DNA from 3 places in the Pseudomonas sp. LBUM1676 genome. Region 3 is predicted to be linked to each of the others. Evidence: predicted binding sites of a transcription regulator. Region 3 holds the regulator's gene; each other region holds the start of a gene.
The links. The regulator sigma-54, encoded in region 3, starts transcription at its own class of promoters, with help from an activator protein. The targets are predictions, from matches to a motif close to ANTGGCATNNANNTTGCTNT.
Positions count from the first base shown of each region.

Region 1 (7,005 bases), 560 kb from region 3:
GGAACCAGAGCGATGGTTTCGTCTTTACCCGAAGCACGCATGTTGTCGAGCTTCTTGCCTTTGGTTGGGTTGACGCCCAGGTCGTTGTCGCGGCTGTTGATGCCGACGATTTGACCTTCGTACACGTCTTCACCGTGACCCAGGAACAGTTTGCCGCGAGCTTGCAGGGTTTCCAGCGAGTAAGTCAGCGCCTTACCGGTAGCAACCGACACCAGCACGCCGTTCTGACGGCCGGACATGTCGCCGGACTTCATCACGTCGTAACGGTCGAAGATCGAGGTCAGGATGCCTGCGCCGGAGGTCAGGGTCAGGAACTCGTTACGGAAACCGATCAAGCCACGAGCCGGGATGTTGTACTCAAGGCGCACACGGCCCTTGCCATCCGGAACCATGTTGGTCAGGTCGCCTTTACGGATACCGATCTGTTCCATGATCGAACCTTGCGATTCTTCCGGCAGGTCGATGGTCACGTTTTCGTACGGTTCGTGCTTCACACCGTCAACCAGACGGATGATCACTTCCGGACGACCAACACCCATTTCGAAGCCTTCGCGACGCATGGTTTCGATCAGTACCGAGAGGTGCAGTTCACCACGGCCGGAGACCTTGAACTTGTCGGCGGTGTCGCCTTCTTCAACGCGCAGGGCAACGTTGTAGAGCAGTTCCTTGTCCAGACGCTCTTTGATGTTACGGCTGGTGACGAACTTGCCTTCACGACCGCAGAACGGCGAGTCGTTAACCTGGAAGGTCATGGAAACGGTTGGCTCGTCAACGGTCAGCGGCTTCATCGCTTCGACGTTCAGTGGGTCGCACAGAGTGTCGGAGATGAACAGCTGGTCGAAGCCGCTGATGCAGACGATGTCGCCGGCAGCTGCTTCGTCAACGTCGATACGGTGCAGACCGTGGTGACCCATCAGCTTCAGGATACGACCGTTGCGGCGCTTGCCGTCGGCGTCGATAGCCACAACTTGAGTGTTCGGCTTGACGCGACCACGAGCGATACGACCAACGCCGATAACACCCAGGAAGCTGTTGTAGTCCAGTGCCGAGATTTGCATCTGGAACGGGCCGTCACGGTCAACTTTCGGAGCTGGAACGTGGTCGACGATCGCCTGGTACAGCGGGGTCATGTCTTCCGCCATGGCGGTGTGTTCCAGACCGGCAATACCGTTCAGGGCCGAAGCGTAAACAACCTGAAAATCAAGCTGTTCTTCGGTAGCACCCAGGTTGTCGAACAGGTCGAAGATCTGGTCCAGAACCCAGTCCGGACGCGCGCCTGGACGGTCAACCTTGTTGATGACCACGATTGGACGCAGGCCGGCTTCGAAAGCCTTCTTGGTCACGAAACGGGTTTGCGGCATAGGGCCGTCTTGAGCGTCAACCAGCAGCAGAACGGAGTCAACCATCGACATAACGCGTTCAACTTCGCCGCCGAAGTCGGCGTGGCCCGGGGTGTCCACGATGTTGATGTGGTAGCCGTTCCAGTTGATGGCGGTGTTTTTCGCCAGAATGGTAATACCGCGCTCTTTCTCCTGGTCGTTGGAGTCCATCACGCGCTCGTCGTTGAGCTCGTTGCGCTCCAGGGTGCCGGATTGACGCAAGAGTTTGTCTACCAGGGTGGTCTTACCATGGTCAACGTGAGCAATGATGGCGATGTTGCGTAGATTTTCGATCACTTGTGTATCTCGATCAGAGGATTCGGTGTGCTGACAAGTCTTGGCAGCGATTTACAGTAGAGTCAGGCCTTGCCGTTACAGCTTGACGGCAGAGTCGGGGGGCCGGTGACGCAGGCCACAGGCATACAGCCCCGGGCTCTTAGCTCGGTCGATAAACGCGCACATTGGCATGCCCCTCACTGAGCAAATGGTGGGCATGCAGGCGACTCATCACGCCTTTGTCGCAATACAGCAGGTACTGGCGAGTAGGGTCCAGTTCCTTGAAACGAGCGTTCAATGCATAAAACGGCATCGTCTGTACCTCAATGCCGGCGAGTTCCAGCGGCTCGTCTTCAGCGGCATCCGGGTGACGGATGTCGATGATGATCTGGCCCGCCAGTGCTTCGCTGACTTCTTCGATTTGCAAGTCCTGGCCCAATTCGTCGATCACGCGATCGATCGGCACCAGTTTGGCGTTCTCGAGCGCACGCTCGAGTACCGCCATGTCGAATTCTTTCTCTTCATGCTCCACGCGTGGACGTTTGGCGTGGGTCTTGGGGTTCACCGAGATGACCCCGCAATATTCCGGCATGTGCTTGGCGAAGTCGGCAGTGCCGATTTCGTTGGCCAGGTCGATAATGTCCTGCTTGTGACTGGCGATCAGCGGACGCAAGACCAGCTTGTCGGTCACGCAGTCGATCACGGACAGGTTCGGCAACGTCTGGCTCGACACCTGGGAAATCGCTTCGCCGGTGACCAGCGCTTCGATCTCCAGCCGATCGGCAATACGGGAAGCAGCGCGCAACATCATACGCTTCAAAACCACACCCATATGACTGTTATCGACTTTACCGAGAATTTCTCCCAGTACTTCCTCGAATGGCACACTCACAAATAACACGCGCTGGGAGCTTCCGTACTTCTTCCAGATGAAGTGCGCGACTTCCATGACGCCCAGTTCATGGGCTCTTCCGCCCAGATTGAAGAAGCAGAAATGGCTCATCAGGCCGCGGCGCATGATCTGGTAGGCGGCAACGGTGGAATCGAAGCCGCCGGACATCAGCACAAGCGTCTGTTCCAGGGCACCCAGCGGATAACCGCCGATGCTGTTGTGCTGGCTGTGGATCACAAACAACCGTTTGTCGCGAATTTCGATGCGGACTTCGATTTGCGGCTCTTTCAGCGAGATTCCAGCGGCGCCGCACTGACGACGCAGTTGACTGCCGACGTATTTCTCGACGTCCATCGAGCTGAATTCATGCTTGCCGGCCCGCTTGCAGCGCACCGAAAAGATCTTTCCGGACAACGCTGCGCCGAAGTGCTGCTTGCACTTGGCAACGATGTCGTCGAAGTCACCCAGCGGGTATTCGTCAACCTGCAGGAAATGCGCGATGCCCGGCATGCAACTCAGGCGCTCGGTCATCTCCTTCAGGGCCTTGGGCTCGCTGACGCGGGTTTCCAGCTCGAGATTGTCCCACACACCGTTCACCACCACAGCCGGGTCCAGGTCACGGAGCACGGTACGGATGTTTTTGGCCAACTGGCGGATGAAACGCATCCGTACCGGGCGGCTCTTGATGGTGATCTCTGGAAAGACTTTTACGATTAGTTTCATGAAAACAGCGCGCGCTGGGCCAGCCGAAAAAGGGGGGCGCGGATTATAGCGGAAATTGCTCAAGGTTTAACCAGTTAATGTGCAGAAGGTTTTGCACGCACCAAAACAGGTCATTTGTCGATTTGCACGCCACATTACAGGGCGAGAATTTCGCCTTTGCTGCGTATTTGGCCTTTATTAGCGTGATATTGGGGCAAAAAACCCATGGTGGGGCACTGGCATGCAATTTGCTCCCTTGTGAGGCAGGTTGCCTTGGCAGAGTATTCGCGCCGGCATCACCCACATTCCAAGGGCCTTCCACTACCAAAGCCCGAATCCACCCGGAGGACACTATGTCGAAGTCGGTTCAACTCATCAAAGATCATGACGTCAAGTGGATTGATCTGCGCTTCACAGACACCAAAGGCACTCAGCATCACGTGACCATGCCGGCTCGCGACGCGCTGGATGAAGCTTTCTTCGAAGAAGGCAAAATGTTCGACGGTTCCTCCATCGCTGGCTGGAAAGGCATCGAAGCCTCCGACATGATCCTGATGCCGGACGACAGCACTGCCGTACTCGACCCGTTCACCGAAGAGCCGACCCTGATCCTGGTCTGCGACGTGATCGAGCCTTCGACCATGCAAGGCTACGACCGTGACCCACGTGCGATCGCCAAGCGTGCCGAGGAATACCTGAAGTCGACCGGTATCGGCGACACCGTATTTGTAGGTCCGGAGCCTGAATTCTTCATCTTCGACGAAGTGAAGTTCAAGTCCGACATCTCCGGTTCCATGTTCAAGATCTACTCCGAGCAAGGTTCGTGGATGTCCGACCAGGACGTGGAAGGCGGCAACCGTGGCCACCGTCCAGGCGTCAAAGGCGGCTACTTCCCTGTTCCGCCGTTCGACCACGATCACGAGATCCGTACCTCCATGTGCAACGCCATGGAAGAGATGGGCCTGGTCATCGAAGTTCACCACCACGAAGTGGCGACTGCTGGCCAGAACGAAATCGGTGTGAAGTTCAACACCCTGGTGGCCAAGGCTGACGAAGTTCAGACCCTGAAATACTGCGTACACAACGTTGCTGATGCATACGGCCGCACCGCGACCTTCATGCCTAAGCCTCTGTACGGCGACAACGGCTCGGGTATGCACGTTCACCTGTCCATCGCCAAAGATGGCAAGAACACCTTCGCTGGCGAAGGTTATGCCGGCCTGTCCGATACCGCCCTGTACTTCATCGGCGGCATCATCAAGCACGGTAAGGCGCTGAACGGCTTCACCAACCCGTCGACCAACTCCTACAAGCGTCTGGTCCCAGGTTTCGAAGCTCCGGTAATGCTGGCCTACTCGGCTCGCAACCGTTCCGCTTCGATCCGTATTCCTTACGTGTCCAGCCCTCGCGCTCGCCGTATCGAAGCCCGCTTCCCGGATCCGGCAGCCAACCCGTACCTGGGCTTCGCTGCACTGTTGATGGCTGGCCTGGACGGCATCCAGAACAAGATCCACCCAGGCGACGCCGCTGACAAAAACCTGTACGACCTGCCGCCTGAAGAGGCCAAAGAGATCCCACAAGTTTGCGGCAGCCTGAAAGAAGCCCTGGAAGAGCTGGACAAAGGTCGTGCGTTCCTGACCAAAGGCGGCGTTTTCAGCGACGACTTCATCGACGCTTACATCGCCCTGAAAAGCGAAGAAGAAATCAAGGTACGTACCTTCGTACACCCACTGGAATATGAGCTGTACTACAGCTGCTGATCCGGTAGCGCCTGCGCAAGCAGCGTGAAAAAAAGAGGCCTCCTTCGGGAGGCCTTTTTTATACCCGCGATTCAATGGCTGACACTAAACCCCTGTGGGAGCGAGCTTGCTCGCGATGACGGTTGATCATCCAACATTGATGTCGTCTGCCACGCCGCCATCGCGAGCAAGCTCGCTCCCACATAGTTTTGTGGTGTTTGGGAGGTTGCGATAAATCATCGCCGAATGTTAACAACTTGGGTCAACCGCCACCCCTGACCTATGCTGCACCCCAACGCTTTCGTTTCTGGTCGATTTTATGGGTCGTGGTTTTCCAATCATCCTGCTGCTGATCGCCCTGCCCGCCGCAGCGCAGATCTATAAGTACACGGACGCCAACGGCAACATCGCCTACAGCAATCAACCGCCCGATGGCGCCAACGCGCAGCCGGTCGAGTTGCCGCCGCTCAACAGTGTCGAGCCCCTGACGCCGAGCGCACCCGCGCCAGCTGCCAGCACCAACGATCGCGAGCAATCGCGCAGCGCCTACGAGGTGCTGGAATTGACCGGCCTGCCCACCACCGAAGCCCTGCGGGCCAACAATGGCACCTTCACCGTCAACGTGCTGATCAAACCACGCCTGCAAGGCCCACATTCGTTCAGGCTGCTGCTGGACGATCAACCTTACGGCCAACCGAGCAACGTGCCGATTCTGCAATTGGTCAACATTGATCGCGGCACGCACAGCCTCGCGGTACAGGTCATCGCCGGGGAAAACATCGTGCAACAGAGTCCGACCGTGACCTTCACCGTGCAACGGGTGCATACACCGTGAAGTCCTGGCTGTTGATCGCTTGCCTGATCGCCCTGCCCGCGTCGGCCGAAGTCTTCACCTACGTCGACGCCCAGGGCAATCGAGTCTTCACCGATCAGCCAGGCACCAGCAATGCCAAGCGCGTGCCGCTGGCGACGAGCAACCGCATGTCCGCTCATCCGACCGGCGCAGCCGCAGCGATGACCGGGAAAAAAGCCGAAGCCAAACCCCTCTTTCGCTACGACATGCTCAGAGTACTGATACCGGAGCCTGACGCGACCATGCGCAGCAGCGCTGGCGAATTGATCGTCAGCGTCACCAGCGAGCCCGGCCTGCAACGCGGCCATCGCTTGCGCCTGTTGCTTGACGGCCAGCCCACAGCCGAACCTGGCACCAGCCCGGTCTTCCCGTTGAGCAACGTCGACCGCGGCAGCCATCACCTGTCCGTGGAAATCATCGACGAACAGGGCCGAATCGTCGAACGCACGGCCAATCAACCGTTCCACATGGTGCGCATATCCCTCGCGCAGAAGCGACAGGTCAAGCCTTGCACGCTGGATGACTACGGCCAACGACCTGAATGTCCACTCAAAGACAAACCGGAAGAAGAGAATAATTCCATCCTGCCTTTCTTCTAACCTCGCCTCGCTTGTCGCACTATATTGGTGCGACGAGTTGCACTCTACCCATATCGCAACCCATTTTGGTTCGAAAATACCCGCGAAAGCTGGCAGAACGCCACGCAAACGAGCGTCAAACGCCTGTTTCAGGCCTTAAACGCTTCTTTTCGGAGCCTTGGTTTGGTTTTTGCATTTTCCCTGTATCAACGCTTGTTTCCTGCGCACGCTCCGCTCCAAAAGAGGTCCTGATGACCATAAGCGACGCACTACACCGTTTGCTACTCGATAACCTGACCACCGCTACCATCCTGCTCGACGCCGAACTGCGTCTGGAGTACATGAACCCGGCGGCGGAGATGCTTTTGGCCATCAGCGGCCAGCGCAGCCATGGGCAATTCATCAGCGAGTTGTTCACCGAATCCCCCGAAGCGCTCAATTCCCTGCGCCAGGCGGTCGAGCAGGCGCACCCTTTCACCAAGCGCGAGGCGATGCTCACCGCCCTCACCGGCCAAACCCTCACCGTCGACTACGCGGTCACGCCGATCCTGGCCAACGGCGTCACCATGCTGCTGCTGGAGGTCCA
Region 1 covers NZ_CP166777.1:313,380-320,384, reverse strand. Annotated here, with positions in the region: gene typA (translational GTPase TypA) at 1-1,676, opposite strand, end outside; gene thiI (tRNA uracil 4-sulfurtransferase ThiI) at 1,816-3,270, opposite strand; gene glnA (glutamate--ammonia ligase) at 3,603-5,009, shown strand; gene ACA041_RS01505 (DUF4124 domain-containing protein) at 5,308-5,823, shown strand; gene ACA041_RS01500 (DUF4124 domain-containing protein) at 5,820-6,440, shown strand; gene glnL (nitrogen regulation protein NR(II)) at 6,671-7,005, shown strand, end outside.
Region 1: the regulator sigma-54 is predicted to act here: its motif matches at 3,485-3,504, upstream of glnA (glutamate--ammonia ligase).

Region 2 (7,005 bases), 1.7 Mb from region 3:
GCATCGACCAGGTTGCAATAGAGCTCATCGAAGTACTGAGGCTTTTTGCGCAGCGCCGCGGCGAAGCTGTTACCCGCCGCGACTTCCTGTTTCACCTCATCCACCAGTTTGCGCATAGCCGGGTTATCGAAGCCTTCGCCAATGATGTCGAACGATTGCAGCAGCGGCACGCCAGCTTTCATCATGGTCGCCATCTGCCGGGTGAACAGGGCGATGTCCTGGGCCTTGATGCGCTTGCCCAGGTTGAGAATCGAGACGGATTTCTTGCGCACCTTGCCGGGATTGATGCCTTGCTTGCGCAACTGCGCCTTGATCAGTGCCGGATTCTGACCGCTGAGTTCGCCGGTCATTTTCGTGCCTTTCCTGTCCGTGCCTTCCCAGGCATACACGCTGATTTTTGCTGCTTTGACCGCCATGTTCAGTCCTTGGTGACCCGGTTGATTTCTTCAAGGCTGGTGATGCCCTGCATGGCCTTGATCAACCCGGAAGTACGCAGGTCGTTGAACCCGTCTTTACGCATCTGGGTATCGATTTCCAGTGAATTGCCCTCGGCCATGATCAGGCGTTGCAGCTCTGGTGTGTTCTTGACCACTTCATAAATCCCTACGCGCCCTTTGTAACCGTTGTTGCAGTGATCGCAACCGACTGGCTCATAGATCGTGAATGAGCCGATGCGTTCCTCGGGGAAGCCTTCCTTGAGCAGCGCCTCCCGGGGAATCTCGATGGGTTTCTTGCAATGGCTGCACAATTTGCGCGCCAGGCGCTGGGCGATGATCAGGCTGACCGAAGTGGCAATGTTGAACCCCTGGATACCCATGTTGTGCAGACGGGTCAGGGTTTCCGCAGCACTGTTGGTGTGCAGGGTCGACAGCACCAGGTGTCCGGTTTGGGCGGCCTTGATGGCGATTTCCGCAGTTTCGAGGTCACGGATTTCGCCGACCATGATCACGTCCGGGTCCTGACGCAGAAACGAGCGCAGCGCCTGGGCAAAGCCCAGGCCCTGCTTGGGATTGACGTTGACCTGGTTGATGCCTTCCATGTTGATCTCCACCGGGTCTTCGGCGGTGGAGATGTTGATATCCACGGTGTTGAGAATGTTCAGGCCGGTATAGAGCGACACGGTCTTGCCCGAGCCGGTGGGGCCGGTCACCAGGATCATCCCCTGTGGTTGCTTGAGCGCGGCCATGTACAAGGCTTTCTGGTCGGCCTCATAGCCCAGGGCATCGATGCCCATCTGCGCGCTGGACGGATCGAGGATCCGGATCACCACTTTCTCGCCCCACAGGGTCGGCAGGGTATTGACCCTGAAGTCGATGGACTTGCTCTTGGACAGGCGCATCTTGATCCGCCCGTCCTGGGGCCGGCGTCGTTCGGAGATGTCGAGGCTGGCCATGACTTTCAGCCGTGAAGCGATGCGGTTGGCCAGTTGAATCGGTGGTTTGGCGACTTCACGCAGCATGCCGTCGGTGCGCATCCGCACGCGATAGGTTTTTTCGTAGGGCTCGAAATGCAGGTCGGAAGAGCCGCTCTTGATCGCATCGAGCAACATCTTGTGAACGAAGCGCACCACGGGCGCGTCATCGACATCCTGCCCGGCGATGGCGTCCTGATTGTTGTCATCGATCGACTCGATGTCCACGCCATCGAGGTCGACGTCGGCCATGTCTTCCAGGCCGGTACTGTGGCTGTCGAAGAATTTTTCGATGGCGTCCGTGAGTTTTTCGTCTTCGACCAGAATCGCTTCGGTACTGAGGCCGGTGCTGAACTGGATGTCGTTGATGGCCTGGTGATTGGTCGGATCGGAAATCCCTACGAACAGTTTGTTGCCCCGTCGCCACAGTGGCAGGGCGTGGTGCTGGCGGACCAGCTTCTCGCTGACCAGGCCCCTGGGCTGGGTTTCCTTTTCCAGGCAATTGAGGTCCAGCAAGGCCATGCCGAAGTGCTCCGAGGCAATCTCGGCGACCTGACGGCTTTTCACCAGGTTGTTCTGCACCAGGTAACTGACCAGGGAAATCCGGTTGCGTTGGGCTTGCTGATACGCCTGTTGCGCGCTTTTGTCAGTGAGCAGTTCGGCCAGCACCAATTGCTTGGCCAGACCGCTAAGGGCGATGTCATTCATGGGGATACCGGACGCAGACAGTTCATGACTTATAGCCTAGTCAAGCGACGGAGCCAAACCAGGGGTGCTGAGGTGACAATAATTGTCAGAAAGTGCGGATTCTGCGGGTAGGAAACGGCGCTGCGTTGCCTTCACCTCCCGATAACTGGGGATGACGGGCTTGGCATGGGCTGTGCTGTGGCTAATTCAGATCATGAGATTTCGACTCATGCATGGAGCTTGTCTATGAATACTCAGAAAGGTTTTACGCTTATTGAATTGCTGATCGTGGTGGCGATCATCGGGATTTTGGCGACGTTTGCGTTGCCGGCTTACTCGAAATATCAGGCGCGAGCGAAGGTGACGGCCGGGCTGGCTGAGATCTCGGCGATGAAGGTGCCATACGAAGATTTGATTAATCAGGGCACTGCACCGACCGTCACTACCACCGCACCCGCCGGTGCTGCAAGTTCCAGTAACTGCACTTATACCGTTACGGGAGTGGCAGCTACAGGGGTAGGTACGATCGTCTGCAAAATCGAAAATGCCCCAGCGCCTGTGCTTGGACTGACAATAACCTTGAGCCGGGATCCAGCAACTGGTTGGTCATGTGCAACCGGCGTTACGCAGGAATACGCGCCTAAAGGTTGCAAGGGCGTTTGATAATAATTGTTGTATAGCTTGATCCAAACCCGCATCTCTCGATGCGGGTTTTTTTATTCGACGCTCGAAATGCTTTGCAAAGTAGAAAACTCCAACAATTCATGGCCTTAGGCCCACGGTAAAACCCGCAACTTGCATGTAGATAATTTCGAAGTCATGCATTTTGCATGATTCCGAAAATTAGGTGGTTTCTTAAGTATCTGATTTATAACGAATTATTAGCTGTCTCAAAGTTGGCACAGCGTTCGCAATATACCCAGTAACCCTGCTGACAAGACACGCAGCAGACTTTATGAAAAAACAGGAGTTACTCGTATGAAGAAGTTCGCTATCACTGCCGCTGCTGCTACCGCGCTGACCCTGACCATGGCAAGCGCTGCATTTGCCCAGACTCAAGCCACTCAAGCTCCAATGGTGCTGGCCGCCGGTGAAGTCACCGAAGCCAAAGAAGCCACTTCCGATACCTGGATTACCACCAAAGTCAAAGCAGACCTGGTGACCGAAAAAGGCATTCCTGGTACTGACATCAAGGTCGAAACCAACAAAGGTGTTGTTTCCCTGTCGTCTACCACCGCAGTGACTGAATCTCAGAAAGACGTCGCCGTGGCTATCGCCAAGAAAATCAAAGGCGTCAAAGCGGTCTCCGCTGACGGCCTCAAAGCCGAGTAAGGCAAGACTTCTCGCCTGAACCGGGAGAAGGCGCGGTAGCCGGGCCGAGTCATACGTCTGCCGCAACTTTAGAGTTCATGCGAAAGGCCACAAGGATGTGGTCATTACAGGCCCCGCACATTCGTGTCCGGGGCCTGTTCTATTGTGGGCGCCACAAAACAACTGTAGGAGCAAGCTTGCTCGCGATAGCGGTGTAACAGACAACACAAATGTTGAATGTGACGGCCTCATCGCGAGCAAGCTTGCTCCTACAACGATTGATGGCGTGCCTAATTACCGCGTTTACTGGTGATCTGCTTCAACCGATTACCTTCAAACCGCAGGTACTGATACATCCCGCCGTTAGGCCCGTAGGTCCATTCCTCGACCTGGAACTCTTCCCGCCGGTCCACGCTACGTTTGTAGCCCAGCAAATCCCGGCTGACCGGTTCACCGCATTTTTGCAGCACTTCACTGGACCTGTCCCCGACGCTGACCAGCTGACTGCCGCAGCGCAGGGTATCGGCGGCCGATGCCTGGCTGGCGGCCAATGCCAATACCACGGCTGCGAGCCACTGTGTATTCATCATTCCGCGTCCAGGTGCATCTGCGTGACAACCCGGCCATCACTTTCAGCCTGACCAAGACTGGTGTCGATGAAATACACCCGGTCATCCTCCAGCCTGGTCTTGTCCACCAGGTAATCCTTGATGCTGCTGGCGCGATCCTGACCCAGCTGGCGCAAGAGCACGTCGCTGGAGCTCCAGAACTGGATCACACCGTCGCGCATTTTCGCGGTGCGTTCTTCCTTGCCCAGATCCTTCCATTCGGCCGGTGGCTGAGTCTTCAAGCGTATGCGGTAGATACCTTCCAGCAGTGGACCTTTCTCGCTGTCCGGCACTTCTATCAGTGATGCCTGGGCCGGTACCTTGTCGCCGCGACGCTGGAGCATCTTGTAGTAGTTGTACTGGTATTCGCGCTCCAGGCGCTGTTCGGCAATCAGCGGGCCATCGCTACTTTGCGCGGCGGTGCCTTCGATCTCCAGGCGCAGGGCAGGGCGTTCCTTGAGTGCCTGGGACAGCTTGATCAGCGCAGCCTCGGCGTCTTTGCTCAGTTCGCTAGAGCCCGGGGCAAAGGCCACGGTACCCAGGTCTTGCGAGCCACCGCCACTGACCAGCCCTCCAATCATCTTGAATGGCGCGGCGGCGGCCTTGACGATCAGATTGCGCAGGGTCTGCCAGACAATCGGCATGATGCTGAACTGCGGGTTGTTCAGGTCACCGGTCACCGGCAGCTCGATGGAAATCTTGCCGTCGACATCCTTGAGCAACGCGATGGCGAGCTTCAGAGGCAGGCTCACCGCATCCGGGCTGTCGACTTTTTCACCCAGTTGCAGCTGTTCGACCACCACTTTGTTTTGCGCTTTGAGCTGGCCTTTGGTGATCAGGTAATGCAGGTCGAGATTGAGCCGACCCTTGCGGATGCGGTAGCCGGCGAATTTGCCGGAATAGGGCGTCAGGGTCGTCAGTTCCACCCGTTTGAAACTGGTGGCGATATCGAGGCTGGCCATCGGGTCGAACGGGTTGACCGAACCCTTGATGGTAACCGGCGCATAGCGGTCGACCTTGCCTTTGATGTCGACACTGGCCGGTTTCGCCTGGCGACTGTCGATGGTGCCGATCTGGCCGTTGAGCTGTTGAACGACAGTGGCGAAGTTCGGCGTCAGGCTGAAGTCGGCGAAGTTGGCCGAGCCGTCATTGATGGCAATGCCGCCAATGTGGATGCCCAGTGGTTTGTCCTTGGTCGCGGGTTTGGCCGCGGCGGCCTTGGCGCCGGAATCGGCCGGTTGTGGAATCAGCAGATCATCGATGTTGGTGGTGCGATCGTCGGCGATCATGAAGCGCACATAGGGTTGGAACAGGTTGACCTTGTCGATCGACAGGCTGTCGCCGTGCTGATAATTCAGGCCTTCGAGCACCAACTGCTGCCACTTGAGGAAGTCGCGGGTTTTCAGGGTGTCGAGGGTGTGCAGCTGATCGACCTGGGCGCGCCCGGTGACGCTGAACGCCAGCGGCTCGGTGCTCTTCAAGTCGACCGCCAGATCACTGCCGAGCATGCCGCTGCGCAGTTCCAGACGAATGAACGGATTGATGTAGGATTGCGCGACCCGCAGGTCGATGTCCTTGGTCTGGACGTTCAACCTGGCGCTGACCGGGGCCAGATTGACTTCGCCGTCCGCCATGATCTTGCCTTGCTTGCCCACGCCGGTATCGAGCTTGAGGTTGAAGGGCGAGCCATTGAGGCTGTCGAAGTTCTTCAGGTCCAGGTTCAGCGGGCCGACGTCCAGGGCCACGGCCGGTTGTGCCTTGCGGTCGGCCAGATGCACCTGGTAATCGCGCAATTGCACGTCTTTGAGCAGCACCTGCCAAGGCTTGCTCGGCGGCGCGGGGTCGGGTTTCGGCGAATCGGCGGCGGCCGGGGTGCTGGCCGGTTCGGCTTTGGCCTTGACGGCTTCTTTGGACGGTTGGCTGGCGAACAGTTTCTGCCAGTCCAGTTGCCCATCGGCTTCAAGGGCGGCCCAGGTTTCCAGTTTCCGACTGCGGATCTTGCCGACCACCACTTGCTGCCTGGCCAGGTCCACGGTGGTTTCGCTGATGTCCAGACGCTGCAGTTTTGCCAGCGGTCGGCCGTCTGGAGCCTTGACGGCAAAGGGCGCAATACTGACTGCGACGTTACTCAGCAGCAGTTCGGTTTCCTTGGACAAGTTGAGTTTATAGTCGGTGCTCAGGTCGAGGACGCCGTCTTCAAGCACCAATGGCACCGCGTCACGCACATAGGGCCAAAAGGCTTTCATCTTGCCATCGGTGATCTTCAGCTTACCTTCGGAGGCAAGCGGAATCAGGCTGAAGTTGCCGGTCCAGTCGAGCTGTCCACCTGACGGGCCGATGGCCACCAGCGTCATGTCGGCGCTGTCTTCAGGCAGGGTACTGAGGTTCTTCAGTTCGAAATCGAGCTTGTCGTAGAGGAATTCGATGGGTTCGCTGGGGCGTGCATCCTGGAAGTGCACATTACCGCCAGCCAGTTTGATCCGATCCACGCGCAGCGGAAACGGCTTGGCATTCGGGTCGGTCGGAGTCGGCTCGCTGGCGGGCAGTTTGAACAGCCCCAGCAGATTGAGCTTGCCGTCCTTGCCGAAGAGGATTTCGGTCTTGGGTTTGTCCAGTTCGATGTCGGACAGGTGCAGCGCCTTGGTCCAGACGCTGTCGATCTGCAGATTGGCGTACAGCCGCTCGAAGCCGACCTGTTCCTTGCCCGGCTCGCCGATGACCAGGCCCCACAGGGTGACCTCGAGGCTGAACGGGTTGAGCTCGATTCGCGTCAGCGTAGCGGGCGTCGTCGCGTAATTGGCCAGTTGCTGGTTGGCCACTCGCAATGCGATACCCGGCAAAATCAGAAACCCCAGCAGGCTGTAGAGGGCCAGCGCGGTCAACAGAGCGCCAATGGCGCGAATCAATCCTTTGGGCATGTGTGGCTTCATTTGTCTGAATCGGAGTGCCTTGGAGTATGGCACGCGAATCTGGTTCCGAAGTCAGTGC
Region 2 covers NZ_CP166777.1:5,980,284-5,987,288, reverse strand. Annotated here, with positions in the region: gene ACA041_RS27655 (type II secretion system F family protein) at 1-416, opposite strand, end outside; gene pilB (type IV-A pilus assembly ATPase PilB) at 419-2,119, opposite strand; gene ACA041_RS27645 (pilin) at 2,345-2,761, shown strand; gene ACA041_RS27640 (BON domain-containing protein) at 3,077-3,430, shown strand; gene ACA041_RS27635 (DUF2845 domain-containing protein) at 3,700-3,996, opposite strand; gene ACA041_RS27630 (DUF748 domain-containing protein) at 3,996-6,947, opposite strand.
Region 2: the regulator sigma-54 is predicted to act here: its motif matches at 2,279-2,298, upstream of ACA041_RS27645 (pilin).

Region 3 (7,005 bases):
TGTTTGTGTTTGCCATCATTGCCCATAACATTCCCGAAGGCATGGCGGTGGGCGTCTCGGCCGGAGGCGGCATGCCGGATGCCGACAGCCTGGCCATGGGCATTGCCTTGCAGGATGTGCCGGAAGGATTGGTGATTGCGTTGGTGTTGGTCGGGGCAGGGATGTCGCGGATCAAGGCATTCCTGATCGGCGCGGCGTCAGGGTTGGTCGAGCCGGTCTTCGCGCTGTTGTGCGCCTGGCTGGTCAGTCTGGCCGAGCTGCTGTTGCCTTTGGGGTTGGCACTGGCGGCTGGGGCCATGCTGTTGGTGGTCACGCATGAAGTCATTCCCGAGTCGCGTCGCCATGGTCATGACAAGCTGGCCAGTCTCGGGTTGCTGGTCGGGTTTTGTTTGATGATGGTGATGGATACCGCGCTGGCTTGAAATGAGGCTTTTTATTCGCCTTCGTCAAAGTAGTTGTTGATCAACGTCACCAGCGCATCCAGCGCTTCCTGTTCCTGCTCGCCTTGCGTGCTCAAATGAATTTTGGTGCCCTTGCCCGCAGCCAGCATCATCATGGCCATGATGCTTTTGCCGTCGACCGTTGATTCCGGCGTACGTCCCACCCTGATCGAGCAATCCTTGAATTGACCGGCAACCCCGACAAATTTTGCAGAAGCGCGAGCGTGCAGGCCCAGCTTGTTGATGATTTCGATTTCCAGAGCAGGCATCGCGATGTGAATCCTTTAGCTGAGGTCGCGGTGGCGGACCTGGACGTTCTTCAGGGTTTTTTGCAGGACCTGACCCAGACGTTCGGTCAGGTAGACGGAGCGGTGATGTCCGCCGGTGCAGCCAATGGCGATAGTGACATAAGCGCGATTGCTGGCCGCAAAGCGGGGCAGCCACTTGAGCAGGTAAGTGCTAATGTCTTGGAACATTTCCTCGACGTCCGGTTGTGACGCCAGGTAATCGGCAACCGGTTTATCGAGACCGGATTGCTCGCGCAACTCCGGCTTCCAGTAAGGGTTCGGCAGGCAGCGTACGTCGAACACCAGATCGGCGTCCACCGGCATGCCCCGCTTGAATCCGAAGGACTCCACCAAAAACGCGGTACCGGGCTCCGGCTGGTTCAGCAGGCGCAACTTGATGGTATCGCGCAGCTGATACAGGTTCAGGTTGGTGGTGTTGACCTTGAGATCGGCGAGGTCGGCAATTGGCCCGAGCAGCATGCTCTCGTCGCTGATCGCTTCCGCCAGCGAACGATTGGCATTGCTCAGCGGATGGCGCCGGCGGGTTTCCGAGAAACGTTTGAGCAAGGTTTCTTCGTCGGCGTCCAGATACAGCACATCGCACTGGATGTGCCGACTGCGAACTTCCTCCAACAGCTCGGGGAAACGCGACAGGTGACTCGGCAAGTTGCGCGCGTCGATGGACACGGCAACCAGCGGCTGGGCCAGCTCGGTGTGGATCAGCGCGCGCTCGGCGAGTTCCGGCAGGAGCCCGGCAGGCAGGTTGTCGATGCAGTAGAAGCCGTTGTCCTCGAGAACATCGAGCGCGGTACTTTTACCTGAGCCTGAGCGGCCACTGACGATGATCAAGCGCATGATTACTGACCGTTTTGCTCGTCCAGGACAACCTGATACAAGGCTTCATTGCTCGGGGCGCTGCGCAGTTTTTCACGCACTTCCTTGCGGTCGAGCATGCTGGCGATCTGGCGCAACAGCTCCAGGTGCGCATCGGTAGCGGCTTGCGGGACCAGCAGAACGAACAGCAGGTCAACCGGGGCACCGTCGATGGCGTCGAAATCGATGGGGGCGTCCAAGTGCATCAAGGCACTGACGGGCGTAGTGCAGCCCTTGAGGCGACAGTGAGGGATGGCGATGCCGTTGCCAAAACCGGTCGAGCCGAGTTTTTCACGGGCAATCAGAGCCTCAAAGACGTCTTGCATCTCCAGATCCGGTACTTCGCGGTGGATCAGGTTGGCAATTTGTTCGAGGGCTTTCTTTTTACTGCCGCCCGGCACGTTCACGAGGGAACGGCCGGGGGTCAGGATGGTTTCAAGTCGGATCATGAGTTGGGAGTGTTAACGACCGGTTGCGCCCTGGAGGAGGCTCTGGGTCTTTTCCTTATGCTTTTTGAGTTGGCGATCCAGCTTGTCGGTCAGCAGGTCGATCGCGGCATACATGTCAGTATGCTCAGCGTTGGCGACCACTTCTCCGCCGGGGATATGCAGCGTGGCTTCGATTTTCTGCAGCAGCTTTTCGACGTTCATCGTGACTTGCACGTTGGTTATCTTGTCGAAGTGCCTCTCCAATCGGTCGAGTTTTTCGCCGATGTAGGTGCGCAGAGGTTCGGTCACTTCCAGTTGGTGTCCACTGATGTTGACTTGCATACAGCTTCTCCTTCGTTGCCAGTGCATAAAGCGGTAGACCCGATGATCTACCACTGGAACGCTGTGGCGTGGCTCTACATCAACCGCTTGCGTTCGCTCGAAGGCGCGATCCCGAGGGATTCGCGGTATTTGGCGACGGTGCGGCGAGCCACCTGAATGCCTTGTGCCTCCAGTAAACCAGCGATCTTGCTGTCACTCAACGGCTTTTTCTGATTTTCCGCCGCAACCAGTTTTTTGATGATCGCGCGGATCGCCGTTGACGAGCATTCGCCGCCTTCGGAGGTGCTGACGTGGCTGGAAAAAAAGTATTTCAACTCATAGATGCCCCGAGGGGTATGCATGAATTTCTGTGTGGTCACTCGTGAAATCGTCGATTCGTGCATACCCACCGCTTCAGCGATGTCATGCAGCACCAGCGGTTTCATGGCTTCGTCGCCGTACTCCAGGAAGCCGCGCTGATGCTCGACGATCTGGGTGGCCACTTTCATCAGGGTTTCGTTGCGGCTTTGCAGGCTCTTGATGAACCAGCGGGCCTCTTGCAACTGATTGCGCATGAAGGTGTTGTCGGCACTGGTGTCGGCACGGCGCACGAAGCCGGCGTATTGGGCATTGACCCGCAGCCGTGGCACCGATTCCTGATTGAGCTCCACCAGCCAGCGCTCGTTGTCCTTGCGCACGATGACATCGGGGACGACGTACTCGGCTTCACTGGACTCGATCTGCGAGCCAGGACGCGGGTTGAGGCTCTGGACCAGTTCGATCACCTGGCGCAGCTCATCTTCCTTGAGCTTCATGCGACGCATCAGCTGGCTGTAGTCGCGGCTGCCGAGCAGATCGATGTAGTCGGTGACCAGGCGCTTGGCCTCGGCCAGCCAAGGGGTCTTGGCGGGCAACTGGCGCAATTGCAGGAGCAGGCATTCGCCCAGGTTGCGGGCGGCGATGCCGGCCGGTTCGAATTGCTGGATGCGATGCAGGACGGCTTCTATTTCGTCGAGTTCGATGTCCAGTTCCGGGTCGAAGGCTTCGAGAATTTCCTCGAGGGTTTCGTCCAGGTAGCCCTGATTGTTGATGCAATCGATCAGGGTCACGGCGATCAGGCGATCGGTGTCGGACATCGGCGCCAGGTTCAGTTGCCAAAGCAGATGGCTTTGCAGGCTTTCACCGGCCGATGTACGGGTGGTGAAATCCCACTCGTCGTCATCGTTGCTCGGCAGGCTGCTGGCGCTGGTCTGGTAAACGTCTTCCCACGCGGTATCGACGGGCAGTTCGTTGGGAATGCGCTCGTTCCAGTCGCCTTCCTCGAGGTTATCCACCGTCGGGGCGGTTTCCTGGTAAGAGGGTTCCGAAACGTCGGCGTTGGGTTGCTGTTCGGCTTTGTCGGCCAAGGGGTCGGCATTATCGAAGTCGTCGCCTTCTTCCTGGCGTTCGAGCATCGGATTGGACTCCAGGGCCTCCTGGATTTCCTGTTGCAGGTCCAGGGTCGACAATTGGAGCAGGCGGATGGCCTGTTGCAGCTGCGGTGTCATCGTCAGCTGCTGGCCCATTCTCAGGACTAGCGATGGTTTCATGGCAGGGGCTTAACACCTTATTCGCCGGCGCACATGCGCCATCCACTACAGGGCGCCGAAGCGCCAAACATAAGCAAATTATATGCCCGAAACTTTAGCGTTTGCCTAGAGCGCTGTAACAATAAAAAAGTGTTGATTTTTTATCGAGACAAGCGCTTGAGCGACAAGCTGGACACCTCAGCGCTTACAGGCGGAACTCATGGCCCAGATACACTTCCTTGACCAGTTCGTTGGCCAGGATGGTGGCAGAATCGCCTTCGGCGATCAGTTGGCCATCGTTGACGATGTACGCGGTTTCGCAGATATCCAGGGTTTCGCGGACGTTGTGGTCGGTGATCAACACACCGATGCCCTTGGCCTTGAGGTGATGGATGATCTGTTTGATGTCACCCACCGAAATCGGGTCCACGCCGGCGAAAGGTTCGTCGAGGAGGATGAATTTCGGGTTGGTCGCCAGTGCGCGGGCGATTTCCACCCGGCGGCGTTCACCACCGGACAGGCTCATACCGAGGTTGTCGCGGATGTGGTGGATGTGGAATTCCTGCAGCAGGCTTTCCAGCTCTTTGCGGCGGCCGGCCTTGTCGAGTTCCTTGCGGGTCTCGAGAATCGCCATGATGTTATCGGCCACCGAGAGTTTGCGGAAGATCGACGCTTCTTGCGGCAAATAGCCGATACCAGCCTTCGCGCGACCGTGCATCGGCTGGTGGCTGACATCCAGGTCGTCGATCAGTACACGACCCTGATCGGCCTGCACCAGCCCGACAATCATGTAGAAACAGGTGGTTTTGCCGGCGCCGTTAGGGCCAAGCAAGCCGACGATCTGACCGCTGTCGATGGACAGGCTGACGTCGCGCACGACCTGACGGCTCTTGTAGCTCTTGGCCAGATGCTGAGCTTTCAGAGTTGCCATTACGGGGCCTTTTGCTCGTCGGATTTCTTCTTCGGCTGGATCACCATGTCGACGCGCGGACGTTGTTCGGTGACTTTGGTGCCTGTGGCGCGGCCGGCGTTAGCCAGTTTCTTGACCGTGTCGTAGACGATTTTCTCGCCTTGGGTGACGTTGCCATCCTTGTCGATGACTTTGGCGCGGTCGATCAGCACGACGCGGTCTTGCGAGGCGTGGTACTGGATCGTGACGCCGTAACCCTGAACCGGCTTGGAATCGCCGGCCGTCTGCATCTGCTCGAAGTAGGCCAGGTTGCCGATCGAGGTCACCACGTCTATGTCGCCATCGGCGGTGCGGGTGATGGTCACGGTGTTGCCGGTGACCTTCATCGAGCCTTGGGTGATGATCACATCACCCTTGTAGGTGGCGATACCTTGCTTGTCGTCCAGTTGGGCGTCGTCGGCCTGAATGCGGATAGGCTGATTTCTATCGTCCGGCAGAGCCCAGGCGCTCACGCTTCCCAGTGCTGCGCCCAGACTGAGCAAAATAGGGAGGGTTTTAACGAGCCTCATACTGTCCTCTTACGTTCGATAGCAGGTGTATCCTGCTTTCTTTCAAATACGCTTTCATGCCCTTGCCGGTCGACACGCCACCAGCGCCGTCGATTCTAACGGGTTGCTCGGTCTGCGCATATTGCTGCTCAGGGAACACGGTCATGCGACTGCTGGTAATAATGGTCGTACGCTTTTTTTCGTCGGTTCGGGCGATACGTACCGAGTCGATCAGTTCGACTTCGGTGCCACCGGAGTTGACCTCACCCCGTTCGCTCTGCACATGCCACGGGAATTCGGTACCGCGGAACATGTTCAAGTCCGGTTTGCTGACCAGCGTAACGTCGCTGGCTTTCACGTGTTCGACTTTGTCTGACGTCATGTCGTACTGCAGTTTGCCGTCCGGCAGGTACTGCACGCTATGGGTATTGGTGGCGTACCAGTCGATTTTGGTTTCATCGGCCTTGACGAGGGGCTTGTCGAGGAAACGCTCCGGACTGATGTTCCAGTAGCCGACCGCGGCAAAAAGCGCGGCGATGCAACCGAACACCAGGTATTTGCGAATCTTTTTGCTCAGCATAGTTGGCTCACAGGTACGCGGCGTTGGCCGCATCGAGACGGCCCTGGGCGCGCAGGATCAATTCGCAGAATTCGCGAGCGGCACCTTCGCCACCGCGGGCCTGGGTGATGCCGTGGGCGTGTTCACGCACGAAGCTGGCGGCACTGGCCACCGCCATGCCCAGGCCGACGCGGCGAATCACCGGCAGGTCCGGCAAGTCGTCGCCGAGGTAGGCGACCTGGTCATAGCTTAGGTCGAGTTGGGCAAGAAGCTCGTCGAGCACCACCAGTTTGTCTTCGCGACCCTGGTACAGATGTGGAATGCCGAGGTTTTTCGCCCGCCGCTCGACCACCGGGGTCTTGCGGCCGCTGATGATAGCGGTCTGCACGCCGGCGGCCATCAACATCTTGATGCCCTGGCCGTCGAGCGTGTTGAAGGTCTTGAATTCGCTGCCGTCTTCCAGGAAGTACAGGCGCCCGTCAGTCAGTACGCCGTCGACGTCGAATACCGCCAGCTTGATGTTTTTGCCGCGTTCCAGCAGATCGGTGCTCATTACATTACTCCTGCACGCAGCAGATCGGACAGGTTGAAGGCGCCGATTGGACGGTCCTCCTTGTCCACTACCACCAGTGCGTTGATTCGATGGTCTTCCATGATTTTCAGGGCTTCGGCTGCCAGCATTTCAGCGCGAGCCGTCTTGCCATGCACGGTCATGACCTGGTCGATGGTGGCGTGATGGATGTCGATGGCACGGTCCAGGGTGCGGCGCAAATCGCCGTCGGTGAAGATCCCGGCCAGTTTACCATCGGCCTCCAGGATCACGGTCATGCCCAGACCTTTGCGGGTCATTTCCATCAGCGCGTCCTTGAGCAGGGTGCCGCGCTGGACCTGCGGCAGCTCTTGCCCGGCGTGCATGACGTTTTCCACTTTCAACAGCAGGCGTCGGCCCAGTGCGCCGCCGGGGTGGGAAAAGGCGAAATCTTCAGCGGTAAAACCACGGGCTTCGAGCAGTGCAACGGCCAGGGCGTCGCCCATGACCAGCGCCGCGGTGGTCGATGACGTCGGCGCCAG
Region 3 covers NZ_CP166777.1:876,119-883,123, forward strand. Annotated here, with positions in the region: gene ACA041_RS03920 (ZIP family metal transporter) at 1-422, shown strand, start outside; gene ACA041_RS03925 (HPr family phosphocarrier protein) at 434-709, opposite strand; gene rapZ (RNase adapter RapZ) at 725-1,582, opposite strand; gene ptsN (PTS IIA-like nitrogen regulatory protein PtsN) at 1,585-2,049, opposite strand; gene hpf (ribosome hibernation-promoting factor, HPF/YfiA family) at 2,062-2,370, opposite strand; gene ACA041_RS03945 (RNA polymerase factor sigma-54) at 2,445-3,938, opposite strand; gene lptB (LPS export ABC transporter ATP-binding protein) at 4,123-4,848, opposite strand; gene lptA (lipopolysaccharide transport periplasmic protein LptA) at 4,848-5,396, opposite strand; gene lptC (LPS export ABC transporter periplasmic protein LptC) at 5,383-5,955, opposite strand; gene ACA041_RS03965 (KdsC family phosphatase) at 5,963-6,487, opposite strand; gene ACA041_RS03970 (KpsF/GutQ family sugar-phosphate isomerase) at 6,487-7,005, opposite strand, start outside.